DNA from 3 places in the Paenibacillus sp. FSL W7-1332 genome. Region 2 is predicted to be linked to each of the others. Evidence: a T-box and tRNA genes for the amino acid it is inferred to sense, from the RefSeq annotation. Region 2 holds a T-box; the other regions hold tRNA genes.
What was found. A T-box is a leader RNA that pairs with one kind of tRNA and senses whether it is charged. The one in region 2 lies ahead of MKX98_RS13615 (glutamine--tRNA ligase/YqeY domain fusion protein), so its partner is inferred to be a tRNA-Gln.
Positions count from the first base shown of each region.

Region 1 (3,967 bases), 3.7 Mb from region 2:
CGGTGAAATTTTAATACCTGTGAAGATGCAGGTTACCCGCGACAAGACGGAAAGACCCCATGGAGCTTTACTGCAGCTTGATATTGGATTTGGGTACGATCTGTACAGGATAGGTGGGAGCCTTTGAAGCATGAGCGCCAGCTTGTGTGGAGGCGACGTTGGGATACCACCCTGATCGTATCTAGGTTCTAACCTGGTACCGTGATCCGGTACGGGGACAGTGTCAGGCGGGCAGTTTGACTGGGGCGGTCGCCTCCTAAAGAGTAACGGAGGCGCCCCAAGGTTCCCTCAGAATGGTTGGAAATCATTCGAAGAGTGCAAAGGCATAAGGGAGCTTGACTGCGAGACCTACAAGTCGAGCAGGGACGAAAGTCGGGCTTAGTGATCCGGTGGTACCGCATGGAAGGGCCATCGCTCAACGGATAAAAGCTACCCTGGGGATAACAGGCTTATCTCCCCCAAGAGTCCACATCGACGGGGAGGTTTGGCACCTCGATGTCGGCTCATCGCATCCTGGGGCTGAAGTAGGTCCCAAGGGTTGGGCTGTTCGCCCATTAAAGCGGTACGCGAGCTGGGTTCAGAACGTCGTGAGACAGTTCGGTCCCTATCTGTCGTGGGCGTAGGAAATTTGAGAGGAGCTGTCCTTAGTACGAGAGGACCGGGATGGACGTACCGCTGGTGCACCAGTTGTTCCGCCAGGAGCATGGCTGGGTAGCTACGTACGGACGGGATAAGCGCTGAAAGCATCTAAGCGTGAAGCCCCCCTCAAGATGAGATTTCCCAACTAGTAAGACCCCTTGAAGACGACGAGGTAGATAGGTTGGAGGTGGAAGTGCAGCAATGCATGGAGCTGACCAATACTAATCGGTCGAGGGCTTATCCTAAAAGCTTTCTGAAAGAAAGCTCGCTACGTAAGCATATACAACACCCCAAAAAGTGAAGTGAAGCTTTGAAGCTGACACCGAATACTTTTCGGGGACCCCGATACCACATCGGGTAATGCTACGGATTCTAATCAACGCAAATTTCGTTTCGTATCTAGTTTTCAGGTGATCAAGCATCTGAACCGTTTGGTGGCGATGGCGGAAGGGTTCCACGCGTTCCCATACCGAACACGACCGTTAAGCCTTCCAGCGCCGATGGTACTTGGACCGAAGGGTCCCGGGAGAGTAGGACGTCGCCAAGCGGATATATTCCCTGATAGCTCAGTTGGTAGAGCACTCGACTGTTAATCGAGTTGTCACAGGTTCGAGTCCTGTTCGGGGAGCCACTTGCTTCCATAGCTCAGTAGGTAGAGTGCATCCATGGTAAGGATGAGGTCACCGGTTCGATCCCGGTTGGAAGCTCCAGATTCGCTTTTGAATTGGACATGCATTGTGAAATTGCGGCCCGTTGGTCAAGGGGTTAAGACACCTCCCTTTCACGGAGGTAACAGGGGTTCGAATCCCCTACGGGTCACCATTATTCTTAATGCAACAGGGGATGAGAATCCCGTTGGTTCGTCGGAGGATAACTTCGTAAGCAGAGGCTTCGCAGTCTCGAACGAAGTGAGAGTATCCCCTACGGGTCACCACTATATTTAATCCATATTGTATGGAGGCTTAGCTCAGCTGGGAGAGCATCTGCCTTACAAGCAGAGGGTCGGGGGTTCGATCCCCTCAGCCTCCACCATTTCATGCATGATTCTAACGAGAATCAGCACAATAGAAGTATCTCATCGATTTTGGGGATTAGCCAAGCGGTAAGGCAACGGACTTTGACTCCGTCATGCATAGGTTCGAATCCTATATCCCCAGCCACTTTACCCCTAAAAGTGAAGTTACGCTTTGAAGGTGATTCCGAATACTTTTCGGGGGCCCTGAATTGCGAGCCATTAGCTCAGTTGGTAGAGCACCTGACTTTTAATCAGGGTGTCGAAGGTTCGAGTCCTTCATGGCTCACCATTGTTTCATCTTGTGCGCGTGTGGCGGAATTGGCAGACGCACTAGACTTAGGATCTAGCGTCTTTGACGTGGGGGTTCAAGTCCCTCCACGCGCACCATTTATGCGGACGTGGCTCAGCGGTAGAGCATCGCCTTGCCAAGGCGAGGGTCGCGGGTTCGATTCCCGTCGTCCGCTCCATTTGCGCCCTTAGCTCAGCTGGATAGAGCGTTTGACTACGAATCAAAAGGTCGGGAGTTCGAATCTCTCAGGGCGTGCCATTTTTTAAAAAATTAATATCGGGATGTAGCTCAGCTTGGTAGAGCACCTGGTTTGGGACCAGGGGGTCGCATGTTCAAATCGTGTCATCCCGATTTGTTTAAGATTTATGCCCCGCAAAAGTAATCGGATTATACTCCGATGTGTAGCATCTCTTTTGTGGGTTGATATGCGGGTGTAGTTCAATGGTAGAACTCCAGCCTTCCAAGCTGGTAGCGTGGGTTCGATTCCCATCACCCGCTCCATACATAAGCAGGACATCACCGTGTGTGATGTTTTTTTACATATTCACACGACTATCCTGCGAAGTGTTAATGTGCTAAAGAATATAGGCAGGTCAAGGTTTATAGGACTAATGTCCATGGTATATGGGTATATCAATATCATGAGTTTTGTCGATTTGGCTAATTTTTTCGCCTGGAAAATGCAGATTTTCATGCGCTTTTATTGTATGATGTTAGGAAGGCGTTACGTCCTATAGACAAACTGCTGAAACGGGTTGAGATGGGAGGAGTAGCATGACTGAACTTACAGTAACCGCAAAGAGCAATTCCAACAATCTGCTGCGGCGAGATGTACGGTTCCTTGGCAATATTCTTGGAGAAGTTCTTGTCCACCAAGGTGGCAATGAGCTTTTAGATATAGTTGAGAAAATTCGTGAAACGAGTAAATCGTTGCGATCCGTATTCCTGCCAGAATTGTTTGCAGATTTCAAAAGGATCATCAGCACCTTGGAGCCCGACATTCGCCATCAGGTGATTCGCGCGTTTGCCATTTATTTTCAATTGGTTAATATCGCAGAGCAGAATCATCGCATTCGCCGCAAACGCGATTACGAGCGTTCCGCCGGGGAGAGTGTTCAACCAGGTTCCATTGAAAGTGCGGTCCAGGATTTGAAAGAGCGCAATATTACGTTTGAAGAAGTTCAAGAAATTCTCGAAAGTCTATCCCTTGAGCTGGTAATGACAGCTCATCCAACAGAAGCGATGCGTCGGGCTATTCTGGATATTCATAAACGGATAGCGGACGATGTTATGCAACTCGACAACCCGACACTGACATTCCGCGAACGAGAGCAGCTTCGGGAGAAACTACTGAATGAAGTGATTACGCTATGGCAAACCGACGAGCTTCGTGACCGTAAGCCGACGGTTCTTGATGAGGTCAGAAACGGTATGTATTATTTTCACGAGACTCTGTTTCACATTCTGCCAGAGGTTTATCAAGAACTGGAGCGCTGCCTAAGTAAATATTATCCGGGTCACCATTGGCACGTTCCAACCTATTTGCGTTTCGGCTCGTGGATCGGTGGCGATCGGGACGGAAATCCTTCAGTGACGGCGGACGTAACATGGAAAACGCTTGAAATGCAGCGGAAGCTAGCAATTCGTGAATACCAACGGATTTTGCGTGAATTCATGAAATACCTCAGCTTCAGCTCATCCATCGTGAGCGTTTCGGATGAATTGCTTCAATCCATTGAAAAAGACCGCGAGCATGTAACACTGAAGAAGATGGAAATTTGGCACAATGAGAAAGAGCCTTATCGTGTAAAACTGGTATATATGCTGGCTAAAATGAGTCATATTCTTGATGAGAACATGACGGGCAGCGAGCGCTATCAGTCCCCTGAGGAATTTATCGAGGACTTGAATATCATTGATCGAAGCTTGCGTTTCCATTTTGCTGACTATGTTGCAGACACGTATATTCAAAAACTGATTCGTCAGGCGGAGTTGTTTGGTTTCCATACAGCAACGTTGGACAT
Region 1 is NZ_CP150209.1:6,714,638-6,718,604, reverse strand. Features, by position in the region: rRNA gene MKX98_RS30590 (23S ribosomal RNA) at 1-884, shown strand, start outside; rRNA gene rrf (5S ribosomal RNA) at 1,070-1,186, shown strand; tRNA gene MKX98_RS30580 (tRNA-Asn) at 1,195-1,270, shown strand; tRNA gene MKX98_RS30575 (tRNA-Thr) at 1,274-1,349, shown strand; tRNA gene MKX98_RS30570 (tRNA-Glu) at 1,387-1,461, shown strand; tRNA gene MKX98_RS30565 (tRNA-Val) at 1,596-1,671, shown strand; tRNA gene MKX98_RS30560 (tRNA-Gln) at 1,725-1,799, shown strand; tRNA gene MKX98_RS30555 (tRNA-Lys) at 1,868-1,943, shown strand; tRNA gene MKX98_RS30550 (tRNA-Leu) at 1,958-2,041, shown strand; tRNA gene MKX98_RS30545 (tRNA-Gly) at 2,047-2,121, shown strand; tRNA gene MKX98_RS30540 (tRNA-Arg) at 2,125-2,201, shown strand; tRNA gene MKX98_RS30535 (tRNA-Pro) at 2,221-2,294, shown strand; tRNA gene MKX98_RS30530 (tRNA-Gly) at 2,371-2,444, shown strand; gene ppc (phosphoenolpyruvate carboxylase) at 2,718-3,967, shown strand, end outside.
Region 1: it encodes a tRNA-Gln, which carries the amino acid that the T-box ahead of MKX98_RS13615 (glutamine--tRNA ligase/YqeY domain fusion protein) is inferred to sense. The anticodon was not compared.

Region 2 (3,967 bases):
AATAGAGGGTAAGCTTTACCTTGCTGGGTTTGCCTGCTTAATTCCTCCTGCAGCCGCTCGCGTGATATGGGAATATCCTGGGCATAGTCGTTCAGCAGATCGTCATTGGTCAGTGCCAACATTTCGACCCATCCGGCGTTATGGGGATCGGCCACGTCTACCCGAACGGTTGCGCTGCCCTCATGAGATACAGAGCTCATCTCGCAAATATGTTCATCCAGCAGATTTCGTATCATGGTATAGACATTGTGGTAATTTGCGCCCATTCGATCGATCTTGTTCATGAATAGAAGGGTGGGAATCCCTTGTTCTTTCAGCGTCTGCATGAGCACCCGCGTCTGGGCCTGTACGCCCTCAACCGCGGAAATCACCAGAATGACGCCATCTAGCACACTCAGTGAATGCTCGACCTCCGAGATGAAATCGGCATGTCCCGGCGTATCGATCAGATTGATTTTTAGATCGCCCAGCATGAAGGATACGGCAGCGGATTTTATCGTGATGCCCCGTCTTCGCTCAATCTCCAGCGAATCCGTGATGGTATTGCCTTGGTCAACGGAGCCCGCTTGATCAATAATGCCGGATCTGAACAGGATTTGCTCCGTTAGTGTGGTTTTACCGGCATCAACATGGGCCAAAACTCCAATATTCAATATGTTCTTCATATATCATAACCCTCATTCGTTTCATAGTTAGTTGTCCTTTCGGTTGGAAGTTATGGTTCAATTGCCGCATGTATATCGCCTCCGTGTAAAATAAAGTTACTTCTAGTTTATCCATTGAGAGATGATCGGAATATGTAATAAATACTTATAATCGTTCATTATCTTGCTCTAAATATGGCAACGTGCAGCGTCTTATTTGAATTTACATATTTAATACCGTGAAAAATGGTCGGCATTGGATTAGGATAAAGGCATACACCATATATGAAGGAGTCTTGCATTTGATAACACTTCATGCCATAGATAAGGACAATTGGGAGGATTGCATCCGTCTTAAACCGAGACCTGAACAGGAGAAGTGGATTGCCCCCAATCTATACTCGATAGCGGAAGCTCAATTCATGGAGGGCTTCAAAACGCGTGCGATCTACCATGATGAAGAGATGATCGGATTTGTGATGTATGGCCTGCACCCGCACGATGATAACTACTGGATCTACCGGTTTATGATCGACGGCAAGTTTCAGGGACTACATTATGCCAAACCTGCGATTCGTTTGGTTCTCGAGGAGATTCGGAACTCGCCGGATACAACAAACGATGTTATGCTCTGTTATAAATCCGAGAATGAGCATGCAAAAAGGCTATATTCCCAAATCGGGTTTAAAGAAGCCGGGATTGCTCCATGGGGAGATGTGATGGCTAAATATCGTTTTATATGATTAGCGTAGGGAGGGAACGGCAATTCGAATATTAGCGATTAGCGACATTCATGGCTGCTACGATGAGTTCAATCAGTTACTGTATGATGTGCAGTACAATCCCGCTAAGGACAAGCTGATCTTGCTCGGGGATTATGTGGATCGCGGATTCAAAAGCAGGGAAGTCATTGAACAAGTGATGAAACTGCGGGATGAAGGTGCGATTACGCTTCGCGGAAATCATGACCAGATGATGCTGGATGCCATTTTGCTTGATACGGATGAAGCGAACTCGCGCTGGATTCGCAATGGAGCTCGACATACGATTGAAAGCTACTGCGGCGCCGATTTTTTTGAGGGTGAAATGGATCGTGCCAGATATAACGAAGGAAAAGCCTATATTAAGAAGGGGTATGAGCATCATCTATCCTTTCTTGATACGCTGGCACTTTTCTATGAAACAGACACTCACATATTCGTGCATGCAGGGATCAATCCGGGTGTTGAAGACTGGAAGTTGCAGCCTCAGGATGATTTCATCTGGATACGGGAACCATTCTTCAATTATCCTACAGGCATCAACAAAACCGTGGTGTTCGGGCATACGCCAGCGGTCAACCTGCACGACTCGGAGCAGATCTGGTTCTGTGGAGAAGGGGACAAAATCGGTATTGATGGAGCGTGCGTGTACGGTAAACAGCTGAACTGTCTGGAAATCACGGAAGAGCAGGAATACCGAACCCATTCTGTTCGGTTCATGCACCATGATGTGAACGCAAAGGCAGAGCAATAGGAGGATCTATCCGTGTTAATGATGAATGAAAAGATAAAAGCACGCGAAGTAGAGCTGACCGGCTTAAACGGCGAAGATCTGGGAATCGTCTCCAGGGATGAGGCGCTTGCGCTGGCGAAAAGTCACAAAGCCGATTTGGTGTGTACCTCCCTATTCAGCAGTCCCCCGCCATGCAAACTCGTAAGCCGGGGGCAGGCGAAGCAGGAGGCTGTGAAAGAGAAGAAGGGCCAGCAAGCTTCAGCCGGTCCGATGAAAGTAAAGGAATTCCGCTTGTCCGTCCATATCGAAGAGCATGATTATGACACCAAGCTGTCGCAAATGCATAAGCTGCTGGCAGCGGGCAAAGCTGTCCAGCCCGTTATTCGCATTCAAGGCAGGGAGGGCGAAGCCGCCCGCAAACTGCTGGAGCGACTCGTGCAAGATCTGGCTGAGGTAGGCAAGAAGGAGACGGGTATACAAGTCAGCGGCAAGCAGGCTACGGTGAAGCTGCTGCCTATCTAACAGAACGGGACAAATTTTTCATTGCATCGGCGTTTCATTGTAGTCGACGTTTTACGGTTTACTTTTTATTTTTTTGATGATACTATGGATCAAATTGTAAACGCCATGAAGAGAAGAGTAGATGAACAGGAATCCCTACAGAGAGCTCCGGTAAGCTGAAAAGGAGTTGGAAGCCATTCATTGAACCAAGCCTCTGAGCGGCGCATCGGAACTTATGTGATAAGGGATGGTGCGACAGGAGCTCCTGTTACAGAGCTAGGGTATAAGCGATCGCGTGATGGCCGTACCTGATAAGGCTGGTATCGTGAGATATCGGCGAATAGGGGTGGCACCGCGAAACCAATCTCGTCCCCAAGACTTATGTCTTGGAGACGGGATTTTTTTGTTTTTCATGGAATTACGGCAGATCCAACAACGTAAGGAGGAGTCAGGTATGAGCGACGACAAAAACAAAGGAGAAGAAACGGTGGATTTCTTGACCAAGATGATCAAGGAGGATGTAGAGAACAGCGTGTATAACAGGCCGGTGTCTACGCGATTTCCGCCGGAGCCCAACGGCTATCTGCACATCGGCAGCGCCTATGCGATTTACATTAATCACTCCATCGCCAGCCGGTTTCATGGAACATTCAATCTTCGGTTCGACGATACGAATCCACTGAAGGAAGATATCAAATATGTGCATGCGATTCAGGAGGATATCGAGTGGCTTGGACTTAAGCCGAGTGTATATTTCGGGTCGGATTATGCGGATCAAATCGCTGAAGCGGCCAAGAAACTCATTGCCAAAGGGAAGGCTTATGTCTGCAATCTCTCGCCCGAACAAATGACGGAATACCGTGGAACGCTGACCGAAGCCGGCATCAACAGCCCGTTTCGGGAGCGCAGCATTGAGGAGAATATGGCGTTATTTGAGCAAATGATCGCGGGAGCATTCCATACGTCGGAAAAAGTACTCCGAGCCAAAATCGATATGTCGTCCCCCAACATGAACCTGAGAGATCCCGTCCTGTATCGTATCATTCATGCGAAGCATTATCGGACCGGAACAACGTGGTGTGTGTATCCGATGTACGATTTCGCCCATCCGATCCAGGACTGGATCGAAGGAATTACCCATTCGCTATGCTCAGCCGAATTTAAAGATCATCGACCGCTATACGAGTGGGTACTTACGGAGCTGGAAGTAACCGAGCCGCCGAAACAGCGGGAATTCGGAAGATTGAATATCTCGGGATACGTTACGAGCAAGCGATACCTGAGGGAATTGGTAGAGGGGGGCTTTGTCGACGGATGGGATGACCCTA
Region 2 is NZ_CP150209.1:3,040,213-3,044,179, forward strand. Features, by position in the region: gene MKX98_RS13595 (translation factor GTPase family protein) at 1-665, opposite strand, end outside; gene MKX98_RS13600 (GNAT family N-acetyltransferase) at 947-1,387, shown strand; gene MKX98_RS13605 (metallophosphoesterase family protein) at 1,434-2,159, shown strand; gene infC (translation initiation factor IF-3) at 2,172-2,660, shown strand; T-box leader at 2,757-3,016, shown strand; gene MKX98_RS13615 (glutamine--tRNA ligase/YqeY domain fusion protein) at 3,094-3,967, shown strand, end outside.

Region 3 (3,967 bases), 3.3 Mb from region 2:
ACCTACAAGTCGAGCAGGGACGAAAGTCGGGCTTAGTGATCCGGTGGTACCGCATGGAAGGGCCATCGCTCAACGGATAAAAGCTACCCTGGGGATAACAGGCTTATCTCCCCCAAGAGTCCACATCGACGGGGAGGTTTGGCACCTCGATGTCGGCTCATCGCATCCTGGGGCTGAAGTAGGTCCCAAGGGTTGGGCTGTTCGCCCATTAAAGCGGTACGCGAGCTGGGTTCAGAACGTCGTGAGACAGTTCGGTCCCTATCTGTCGTGGGCGTAGGAAATTTGAGAGGAGCTGTCCTTAGTACGAGAGGACCGGGATGGACGTACCGCTGGTGCACCAGTTGTTCCGCCAGGAGCATGGCTGGGTAGCTACGTACGGACGGGATAAGCGCTGAAAGCATCTAAGCGTGAAGCCCCCCTCAAGATGAGATTTCCCAATTAGTAAGACCCCTTGAAGACGACGAGGTAGATAGGTTGGAGGTGGAAGTGCAGCAATGCATGGAGCTGACCAATACTAATCGGTCGAGGGCTTATCCAAATCACCCCAAAAAGTGAAGTGAAGCTTTGAAGCTGACACCGAATACTTTCCGGGGACCCCGATACCACATCGGGTGAATGCTACGGATTCTAATCAACGCAAAGATCGTTTCGTATCTAGTTTTCAGGTGATCAATCACTTGAATTGAATATTGTTCCCTGATAGCTCAGTTGGTAGAGCACTCGACTGTTAATCGAGTTGTCACAGGTTCGAGTCCTGTTCGGGGAGCCATTTATGGAGAGGTGTCCGAGTTGGCCGAAGGAGCACGATTGGAAATCGTGTAGGCGCCAAAAGCGTCTCGAGGGTTCGAATCCCTCTCTCTCCGCCACTATTATTTTAAGCAAGGCCCGTTGGTCAAGGGGTTAAGACACCTCCCTTTCACGGAGGTAACAGGGGTTCGAATCCCCTACGGGTCACCACTTTCTTAATTGCATCAGGGGATGAGAATCCCGTCGGTTCGTCGGAGAATAACTTCGTAAGCAAAGACTTCGCAGTCTCGAACGAAGTGAGAGTATCCCCTACGGGTCACCACTTTCTTAAAAAAACACTTGCTTCTTATATCAGATTTTGATATGATAAAAGTCGCTTTGTTACGGAGGCTTAGCTCAGCTGGGAGAGCATCTGCCTTACAAGCAGAGGGTCGGGGGTTCGATCCCCTCAGCCTCCACCATGATTTATCCCCAAAAAGTGAAGCGCATGCTTCGTAGGTAATTCCGATTACTTTTCGGGGACCCCATACAATCAACCCTTTTAATGACGCGGGGTGGAGCAGTTCGGTAGCTCGTCGGGCTCATAACCCGAAGGTCGTAGGTTCAAATCCTGCCCCCGCAACCAATTTATATCGCGATAGCGATAATGCCTCGTGGAACTGTGGTGTAGAGGCCTAACATGCCTGCCTGTCACGCAGGAGATCGCGGGTTCGAATCCCGTCAGTTCCGCCATTATTTACAACTTTGGGATGAGATGAGTATCCGATATGGGTTCCGTCAAAGTTCGCGAAGAGCTTTAAGGCTCGGTAGCTCAGTCGGTAGAGCAGAGGACTGAAAATCCTCGTGTCGGCGGTTCGATTCCGTCCCGAGCCACCATGTACGTTTTATAACTTTATATGCCGGTGTAGCTCAATTGGTAGAGCAACTGACTTGTAATCAGTAGGTTGGGGGTTCAAGTCCTCTCGCCGGCACCATTCTGGAGGATTAGTGAAGTGGCTAAACACGGCAGACTGTAAATCTGCTCTCTTCGAGTTCGGTGGTTCGAATCCATCATCCTCCACCAGTTTTTAGGGGCATAGTTTAAAGGTAGAACAGCGGTCTCCAAAACCGTTAGTGTGGGTTCAATTCCTGCTGCCCCTGCCAATCGTATCACAGTGTTTCAGTATGGCGGTCGTGGCGAAGTGGTTAACGCACCGGATTGTGGCTCCGGCACTCGGGGGTTCAATTCCCCTCGATCGCCCCATATTACAAAATCATATTGGGGATTAGCCAAGCGGTAAGGCAACGGACTTTGACTCCGTCATGCATAGGTTCGAATCCTATATCCCCAGCCATTGATTTTTATGTTTGCGGACGTGGCTCAGCGGTAGAGCATCGCCTTGCCAAGGCGAGGGTCGCGGGTTCGATTCCCGTCGTCCGCTCCATTTTTATTTCTGGCGCCATAGCCAAGTGGTAAGGCACAGCTCTGCAAAAGCTTTATCCCCAGTTCGAATCTGGGTGGCGCCTCCATTACAAACTTATGTGCCCTTAGCTCAGCTGGATAGAGCGTTTGACTACGAATCAAAAGGTCAGGAGTTCGAATCTCTTAGGGCACGCCATAATGTAAGCCGGTGTGGCGGAATTGGCAGACGCGCGCGACTCAAAATCGTGAGGGAAACCGTGGGGGTTCGAGTCCCTTCACCGGCATCATCAAAAAGGAATGTAGACGATAAACGTCTGCATTCCTTTTTTCGTTGCATCTACATCGATTGCTACTTCGTGATTTAAATATTAGACTCCATTCTGCATGCTATCTCTCCAGTTACCTTTACAGGGGGCTTTTCTATCACCTTCAGATCTTCTTCAAGCTACACTCCTTAAACTAAACTATCATTAGAAACCACGTTCTTTATAGGTAAAACAAAGATGATCCAGCCGGATTCATCTATACAAGCAAACCCTTCGATTAATCGATCCAGTGCAGGGTTGGACGTAGGTCTGTAGAAGGCCCCGCCTTAGGTCTAGGTTCAAAAACCGTCCCCAGGCCGTTTTAGCGAAACTCAAAATTACCTAGAATAGAGTCATAAGGTTGAACAAAAGAAACAACGATCAAACAACAGAAAGGCGGTGTATAAATGAGAAATTCAAAAGGAAATGGAATGAGTATCCTGTTGATTGGTGTAGGGATCTTGGTTCTCCTTGGAGTATTCGGTCCTCTGCTTGGGTGGTTGTTCAGTCTTCTAATTCCAATCCTGATGGTCGCTTTGGGATACTACGGGATCCGGAGAGGTAACACCTTGATGGGATGGGTTATTCTCGGTATCGGTGTGATCTGGTTGATGGGTAAACTGTCTTGGCTGATCGGTCCGATCTTTGGAATTATCTTGATCATCTACGGGTTGTCTCGATTGAAGAATGGTAGACCCCGTTATTGATAAAAACCACTACATTAAATAACATGCATGAACAACAGATCATGATAGATGAGGAGGGCTAAGCCAATATGAGTGTTTTCCGGCGGATAAGAGACATAACCGTAGCAACATTGAATGAAAAGCTCGAGCAGAGCCAGGATCCGGTTCGATTGATCGACCAGTTCCTACATTCAACCAGACAGGACATTGCTGAGGCTGAGAAGCTGCAGCAGCAATGCCAAGTACATTCCAGACAGCTGAAGCAGCAGGTGGATCAAGCCGAATCCATGCGATATAAACGCGAAGAGCAGGCACTGCTTGCACTGAAGGCCGGCGAAGAACATCTTGCCAAGCTGGCATTGCAGGAAAAACTGATCTATGAGGAAAAGATCGAGCAGTATCAAGGCCTGTTGTCCTCAAGCCTGGAGTCGCTAAAAGAAATCGAGGAGCAGCTCGGTGAGCTGCGGATGGAATATCAGACGGTATACAGCAAGCGTCAATATTATGTTGCCCGAGTGGAAACCCTTCGTCTTCAGCAGAAAATGAATGAACGTACGGGCTCCTACGGCGGCGGTCATGACGTACCGAAGATGTTCAATCGCCTCGAAGACCGTATCAGCGACTGGGAACTGGAAGCCAGAAGTCTTCGCGATTTACGCCGCATGGGGCAGGAATACATGGAACAGGCTGGTGAATCGGTCTCCACTGTATTAGAAAAAGAACTTGCCCGCCTGAAGCAAAAGCTGAATAACAGCGGAAAGGAGTAACCATGACTAGATTGTACCGTTCCACCCGAGACAAAATGTTCACAGGGTTGATCGGCGGTA
Region 3 is NZ_CP150209.1:6,375,883-6,379,849, reverse strand. Features, by position in the region: rRNA gene MKX98_RS29080 (23S ribosomal RNA) at 1-538, shown strand, start outside; tRNA gene MKX98_RS29075 (tRNA-Asn) at 694-769, shown strand; tRNA gene MKX98_RS29070 (tRNA-Ser) at 775-866, shown strand; tRNA gene MKX98_RS29065 (tRNA-Glu) at 883-957, shown strand; tRNA gene MKX98_RS29060 (tRNA-Val) at 1,133-1,208, shown strand; tRNA gene MKX98_RS29055 (tRNA-Met) at 1,296-1,372, shown strand; tRNA gene MKX98_RS29050 (tRNA-Asp) at 1,403-1,479, shown strand; tRNA gene MKX98_RS29045 (tRNA-Phe) at 1,548-1,623, shown strand; tRNA gene MKX98_RS29040 (tRNA-Thr) at 1,646-1,721, shown strand; tRNA gene MKX98_RS29035 (tRNA-Tyr) at 1,726-1,810, shown strand; tRNA gene MKX98_RS29030 (tRNA-Trp) at 1,817-1,890, shown strand; tRNA gene MKX98_RS29025 (tRNA-His) at 1,915-1,990, shown strand; tRNA gene MKX98_RS29020 (tRNA-Gln) at 2,007-2,081, shown strand; tRNA gene MKX98_RS29015 (tRNA-Gly) at 2,097-2,171, shown strand; tRNA gene MKX98_RS29010 (tRNA-Cys) at 2,183-2,256, shown strand; tRNA gene MKX98_RS29005 (tRNA-Arg) at 2,269-2,345, shown strand; tRNA gene MKX98_RS29000 (tRNA-Leu) at 2,354-2,433, shown strand; gene MKX98_RS28995 (hypothetical protein) at 2,862-3,161, shown strand; gene MKX98_RS28990 (PspA/IM30 family protein) at 3,230-3,907, shown strand; gene MKX98_RS28985 (PspC domain-containing protein) at 3,910-3,967, shown strand, end outside.
Region 3: it encodes a tRNA-Gln, which carries the amino acid that the T-box ahead of MKX98_RS13615 (glutamine--tRNA ligase/YqeY domain fusion protein) is inferred to sense. The anticodon was not compared.